One region of the Streptomyces sp. NPDC004327 genome, then DNA from elsewhere that is predicted to be linked to it. Evidence: riboswitches for the same ligand, from Rfam matches in the RefSeq annotation. Region 1 holds a riboswitch; the other holds the start of a gene.

Region 1 (3,388 bases):
GCGTGCTCGGTGATGCCGATGGTGGCGACGCCGTCCTCGACGGCCGACAGCCACTCGTGCTCCTTGCTGTAGCGAAGCTGCGTGGGGTTGCTCATGACCTGATTCTCCTGGATGCGGGGAGTGCTGATGTACGGGGGTCTTGCGGGATGAGACGTGTCCTGAGACGAATGCGTCACGTCACATGCCGGGGGAGCAGTGCAGAAAGGTCACTTCTGGCGCTTGTAGAACGGCAGTGCGACGACCTCGTACGGCTCGTGGGTGCCGCGGATGTCGACGCCGACGCCCTCGGTGCCGGGCGCGGCGAAGGCCGCGTCGACGTAGGCCATGGCGATCGGCTTGCCCAGGGTCGGGGACGGGGCGCCGGAGGTGATCTCGCCGACGACCTCGCCGCCCGCGACGACGGACATGCCGGCGCGCGGGACGCGGCGGCCCGTGGCGATGAGGCCGACGAGCTTGCGCGGCGGGGCGGACTCGGCGCGCTCGGCGGCCTTCTCCAGGGCCTCGCGGCCGACGAAGCGGCCCTCGTTCGTGGTCTTCTCGAACTTGACGACCCGGCCCAGGCCCGCGTCGAACGGGGTGAGCGCGGTGGTCAGCTCGTGGCCGTACAGCGGCATGCCCGCCTCCAGGCGGAGCGTGTCACGGCAGGACAGGCCGCACGGGATCAGGCCGACGTCCTTGCCCGCCTCGGTCAGCGCCTGCCACACGCCCTCGGCGTGCTCCGGCTTCAGGAACAGCTCGAAGCCGTCCTCGCCGGTGTAGCCGGTGCGGGCGATCAGCGCGGGGACGCCGGCGACCGTGCCGGGCAGGCCCGCGTAGTACTTCAGGCCGTCCAGGTCGGCGTCGGTGAGCGACTTCAGGATGCCGGGGGACTCCGGGCCCTGCACGGCGATCAGGGCGTAGGCGTCGCGGTCGTCGCGGACCTCGGCGTCGAATCCTTCGGAGCGGGCCACCAGGGCGTCGAGGACGACCTGGGCGTTGGAGGCGTTGGCGACGACCATGTACTCCGTCTCGCCGAGGCGGTAGACGATCAGGTCGTCGAGGATGCCGCCGTCCTCCTGGCAGATCATCGTGTAGCGCGCGCGGCCGTTGCCCACGGTGGAGATGTTGCCGACCAGCGCGTAGTCCAGGAGCTCCACGGCCTGCGGGCCGGTGACCGTGATCTCGCCCATGTGGGAGAGGTCGAAGAGGCCGGCCTGGTTGCGGACGGCGTTGTGCTCGTCGCGCTCGCTGCCGTAGCGCAGCGGCATGTCCCAGCCGGCGAAGTCGGTCATGGTCGCGCCCAGCGAACGATGCAGCGCATCGAGGGCGGTCAGGCGGGGGGCAGTGCTCATGGGGTGGCTCCCGGGTCCCAGGGCGTGCAGGGCACGACGTACATGACGGTGAGGACGTTCCTCCCCATCTGTCATGGAACCTGAGAGGTTCACCGAGGGCATCCTCGGCTTGCACCTTGGGTGGGGCCGCGACGACGCGGCCCGCTTTTCAGATCTGCCTCATCCACGCGGTACGGGGCCTGAGAGATTCAAGGGAGGTGCTTGCTCCTTCGGCGCCCGGGTGCACGAGGTGCCCCGGGACTCTCCCGCGCGGATTCGAGCGGCCGGTATGCGGTTGTGCGCGCTCGTGCGAGCGCGTGGCGCGCTCATCATTGCACGGCGGGTCCGCGCGGCAAATCGCTTGCGTCTCATTACCGTTTCTTTACACTTCGTGGGCAGAGGTGTCCGCAGGACCCGACGGGGGGAGCGAGCGATGACGATCCGGCGCACCGGTGCCTACGCCACGAGCGCCGGCATACCGGCCGTGCGCACCCGCCGCCGGGTGCGCCGCGGCCGGCTCCTGCGCGACCTGCGCGAGCGCGGCGGCCACAGCCCGCGCGTGCTCAGCTTCGCCGCCGGCGACATCGTCGTGGTCTCCGGGCTGCCGGGCGCCGGCAAGTCCACGCTGATGGGCCGCGCCGCCGACGGCCGGGCCGTCGACTCCCAGCACACCCGCGAGCGCTGGGAGGCCCGGCTGCCCCGCTTCCTGCCGTACGCCCTCTACCGCCCGCTCGCCCGCCTCGCCCACTACGCCGGCCTGCGCCGGGTGCTGCGCTCCGGCGCCGGCGTGGTCGTCCACGACTGCGGCACCCAGTCCTGGGTGCGCGGCTGGCTCGCCCGCGCGGCCCGGCGGCGCGGCGCCGGGCTGCACCTGATCCTGCTCGACGTCGACCCCGGCCTCGCCCTCGCCGGCCAGCGCTCCCGCGGCCGCGGCGTCTCCGGCTACGCCTTCGCCCGGCACCGCCGCGCCGTCGGCCGGCTGGTCCGCACCGCCGAGGCGGGCGCCCTGCCACCGGGCTGCGCCTCGGTCACCCTGCTCGACCGGGACGCCGCCGACGCCCTGCGGAAGATCGCCTTCCGGGAGCTGTGAGCGGCCGGGAGGGGCGGTGGGGGAGGACCGTGACGGGGCGGGCAGTGACGAACCACGCACCCCTTTCGGTCACACGGGCACGGACACGCCGTTAAGGTGCTGGACGCAGCCGCAGCCGGAGAAGGGGACGACGACAGCGTGGACGTGATGTGGCCGGGCAATGAGCTCGAGGAAGTACTGGCCGCCTCGCTCGGCAACGCCGCCGCCGGAGGCCGCCTGGTCGAGGTCCTCGGCCGCAGCGCCGTCTGGGTGCCCCTGCCCAACGGCGGCGGCCCCGACAGCCCCGACCTCGACCTGCCCACCCTGGAGCTCGACGGCGCGCCCTACGTGCCCGTCTTCAGCTCCGAGCGGGAGTTCCGCAGCAGCGTCGGCGACCACATGTCGTTCACCGTCGCCCCCGCCGTCGAGTTCGCCCGCGGCCTGCCCCCGCAGCTCGGCATCGCCGTGAACCCCGGCGGCACCGTCGGCGTCCCGCTGCCCCCGCCCGCCGTAGCCGAGCTCTGCCGGGCCGGCCGCACCGAGCTCGACGGCCCCGCCGCCGGCGGCCGGGTGCGGCTCTTCGAGCCCGACTGGCAGGACGACCCGGTCGACTTCCTCGCCGCCGCCTCCGCCGAGTTCGAGGCCACCGGCGTCGTCGCCACCGCCCGCCGCGCCCTCGCCAGCGTCGAGGGCACCGAACCGGCCCTCTTCGTCGGCGTCCAGCTGCTCGGCGGCGCCGGCGACCTGGCCGTCCCGCTCGACGCCCTCGGCCGCGCCCTCGGCCGGGTCGAGGTCGCCTGGCCGGTCAACCTCATCCTGCTCGACGTGGCCCAGGACCCGGTCGGCGACTGGATGCTGGAGAAGGTGCGCCCCTTCTTCCAGCGCGCCGCCGTGTGACAGACCCCCTGTCTAAGCTGAACTCAGTCAAGCGGGCCGTACAACGAGCCGTACAACAAGCCGTACAACAAGAGGGGCGGGACCCAGGGTGAGCGCGTCAGGCACCGCTGCG
Region 2 (3,388 bases), on a different contig from region 1:
GCCCTGGGCCTGCTCGATCGGCGCGAAGGGGTGGATCTGGCCGAACTCGGGCCAGGTCACCGGCTCCATCTCGGTGGTCGCGTTCAGCTTCATGGTGCAGGAGCCGAGCGGGATCATGCCGCGGTCGAGCGCGTAGTCGCGGTCGGAGAGCTTGCGCAGGTAGCGCAGCATCGCGGTCTCGGAGCGGTGCGCGTGGAAGACCGGGTGGGTCAGGTACGCGTCGGTGCGCAGCGCGTCGACCGGCAGCGCGTCCTCGGTGGCGGCGTCCAGCGCCTCGATGTCGGCGTCGACGCCGAAGGCGGCCCACACGGCGGCCAGGTTGGCGCGCGTGGTGGTCTCGTCACAGGAGACGGAGACGGTGTCGGCGTCGGCGCGGTACAGGTTGACGCCGGCCTCGCGGGCGGCGGCGACGACCTGGTCGGCCTTGCCCGGGACGCGGGCGGTGATCGTGTCGAAGAAGGCGCCCTGGGTGAGCTCGACGCCCCCGGCGCGCAGACCGGCGGCGAGGATCGCGGCGTAGCGGTGCGTGCGCTGCGCGATGCCCTTGAGGCCGGCGGGGCCGTGGTAGACGGCGTACATGCCCGCCATGACGGCGAGCAGCACCTGCGCGGTGCAGATGTTGCTGGTGGCCTTCTCGCGGCGGATGTGCTGCTCGCGGGTCTGCAGGGCCAGGCGGTACGCCTTGTTGCCGTCGGCGTCGACGGAGACGCCGACCAGGCGGCCGGGCAGCGAGCGGGCGTGCTTGTCCTGGACGGCCATGTAGCCGGCGTGCGGGCCGCCGAAGCCGAGCGGGACGCCGAAGCGCTGGGTGGTGCCGACGGCGATGTCGGCGCCGAGGGAGCCCGGCGAGGCGAGCAGGGTGAGCGCGAGCAGGTCGGCGGCGACGGTGACGATCGCGCCGAGCTCGTGGGCCTGGTCGATGACCGGCTTGATGTCGCGGATGGCACCGGAGGCGCCCGGGTACTGCAGGAGCACACCGAAGACGCCGCGCTCGGCGATCTCGGCCGGGATGCCGGCGGACAGGTCGGCGACGACGACCTCGACGCCGGTGGGCTCGGCGCGGGTCTCGATGACGGCGACGGTCTGCGGCAGGGCGTCGGCGTCGACCAGGTAGACGCCGTTCTTGACCTTGCCGACGCGGCGGGAGAGCGACATGGCCTCGGCGGCCGCGGTGCCCTCGTCGAGCAGCGAGGCGCCGGAGGTGGGCAGACCGGTGAGGTCGGCGACCATGGTCTGGAAGTTGAGCAGCGCCTCCAGGCGGCCCTGCGAGATCTCCGGCTGGTACGGCGTGTAGGCCGTGTACCAGGCCGGGTTCTCCATGACGTTGCGCAGGATCACCGGCGGCGTGAAGGTGCCGTAGTAGCCCAGGCCGATCATCGGGGCGAGGACCTGGTTGCGGTCGGCGAGCTCGCGCAGCTCGGCCAGGACCTCGGCCTCGGTGCGGGCGGCCGGCAGCGCCAGCGCCTCGGCGTTCTTGATGACGTCCGGCACCGCGGCCGCCGTCAGTTCGTCCAGGGAGCCGTAACCGACCTGGGCGAGCATCTTGGCCCGCGCCTCGGCGTCGGGTCCGATGTGCCGCTGCTCGAAGGGAATGCCCTGCTCGAGCTCGGTGAGCGGAATGCGGTTGGCGGTCATGATGCGGGGGCCTCCTGGTCGTCACGACCTGCGAGGGGCACCACGGCGCGGGTGCCCGGACGGCCTCCCCCTCTGTCATCAAAACCTGAGAGCTTCACCGGCACGCCTCGCGGAGGGCCGGCTTTCACCGTCGGTGAGAGCGGATGCCGTCCGACGCCCGCCCTGCTTTCCAGAGTGACCTCGTCCGCGCGGTACAGGGGCCTGAGAGATTCCGGGGAGGATTTGCTCCTTCGGCGCCTCCGAAAGGTTTCTTCGGAGGACTCTCCCGCGCGGGGTCGACAGCCACAGCCAGCCTACCAGCGCGGATCCTTCTCCCATCGCTCAAGTGGCCGACATCCCAGATGTGCACTTTCGTAGTGCTTGTAGAGCAGTTGCGACCAGTTGGAGGGACCGTGCAGACCGACATCGATCCGCGCAGCCTGATCGGCCGCAAGGCGTTCGACCGGAACGGCCACAAGATCGGAACCGTGGACGAGGTGTACCTGGACGACGCGACCGGAATCCCCGAATGGGCCGCCGTCCGCACCGGCCTGTTCAGCCGGGACGCCTTCGTCCCCCTGGAGCCGAGCGAACTCTCCGCCGACGGCCTCCACGTCCCCTACGAGCGCTCCCTCATCAAGGACGCCCCCGACTTCGGCGTGGGCCGCCACCTCTCCCCCGCCCAGGAGCTCCAGCTCTACCGCCACTACAGCATGGCGCTGCCGCCGCCTCCGACGCAGAGCGAGGACCGCGACTTCGGAAGGGTGGCGGGCCAGGAGGAGAGGCAGGAGAGGTAGGCAGAGCGGCGGCGATTCCGCCCGACGCCCGACGGGAGAATCCGCACCTCCGTGCGCTCAGCGGCACGGAGGTGGGGGTCGGTACCTCGTGCGGCCGAAGGCCGGGCTGGAGGCGGGGCCCGGCGCGGCCGAAGACGGGCCCGGAGCACCCACGCGGCTGACGGCCGGGGCCGGAGCACCGACGCGGCCGAAGGCGGGCCCGGAGTCCCAAGCGGCCGAAGGCCGGGCCTGAGCACCGGCGCGGCCCGCACCGGCGCTACGCCGCCGCGCCCGCCCCGCCCTCCACCAGCGGCAGCGGATCCGACGCCGCCAGCTCCGGATCGTCCACCGCGAACGTCCGCACCCGCCCGGGCGCCGACCCCGGCTCCTCGAAGCGGACGGTGACCCGGCCCACCCCGCTGCCCTGCACCCACCCCGGCCCGTACACCGCGTGCCGCACGTCGTGCCCGGGCGCCCACCGGCGCTCGGCGGTCTCGGTGGCGGACGCCGGCGCGGCCGGCGCCTCGACGACGGCGTCCGCCCCCGCGGCCTCCACCGCTCCCGGCTCCGCCGCGCTCTCGTGCTCCGCCTGCGCGAACAGGTCCTCCTGCGTGTAGTCCGCGAGCCCGCTCACCCCCACCCCGAGCAACCGCACCCCGCCCGTCGTGTCCACGAGGTCGAGCAGCCGCGTCGCCGCCTCCCGCACCACCACCGGGTCGTCCGTCGGCCCGCGCAGCGTCTCGGACCTGGTCAGCGTCGAGAAGTCGTAGCGCCGCACCTTGAGCACGATCGTCCGTCCCGAGTGCCCCGAGCCCCGCAGCCGCGCCACGCACCGCTCGGCGAGCCGCTCCACCTCCAGGCGGATCCGCAGCCGGTCGTGCAGGTCCACGTCGAAGGTGTCCTCGACGGACACCGACTTGGCGTCCCGCTCGGCCACCACGGGCCGGTCGTCGTGCCCGAGGGCCATCCGGTGCAGTCCGGCGCCGTGCGCCCGCCCC

The links. Region 1 has a riboswitch for glycine ahead of gcvT (glycine cleavage system aminomethyltransferase GcvT). Riboswitches for the same ligand answer to the same signal wherever they lie in the genome.
Region 2: another riboswitch for glycine. It lies ahead of gcvP (aminomethyl-transferring glycine dehydrogenase); the one in region 1 lies ahead of gcvT (glycine cleavage system aminomethyltransferase GcvT).

What each region holds. Positions count from the first base shown of each region.
Region 1 is NZ_JBIAME010000011.1:280,016-283,403, reverse strand. Features, by position in the region: gene gcvH (glycine cleavage system protein GcvH) at 1-95, opposite strand, end outside; gene gcvT (glycine cleavage system aminomethyltransferase GcvT) at 207-1,331, opposite strand; glycine riboswitch at 1,490-1,589, opposite strand; gene ACFYU9_RS32995 (AAA family ATPase) at 1,744-2,400, shown strand; gene ACFYU9_RS32990 (enhanced serine sensitivity protein SseB) at 2,548-3,276, shown strand; gene ACFYU9_RS32985 (enhanced serine sensitivity protein SseB C-terminal domain-containing protein) at 3,365-3,388, shown strand, end outside.
Region 2 is NZ_JBIAME010000004.1:9,739-13,126, reverse strand. Features, by position in the region: gene gcvP (aminomethyl-transferring glycine dehydrogenase) at 1-1,635, opposite strand, end outside; glycine riboswitch at 1,815-1,913, opposite strand; gene ACFYU9_RS14310 (PRC-barrel domain-containing protein) at 1,977-2,411, shown strand; gene ACFYU9_RS14305 (DNA polymerase IV) at 2,668-3,388, opposite strand, start outside.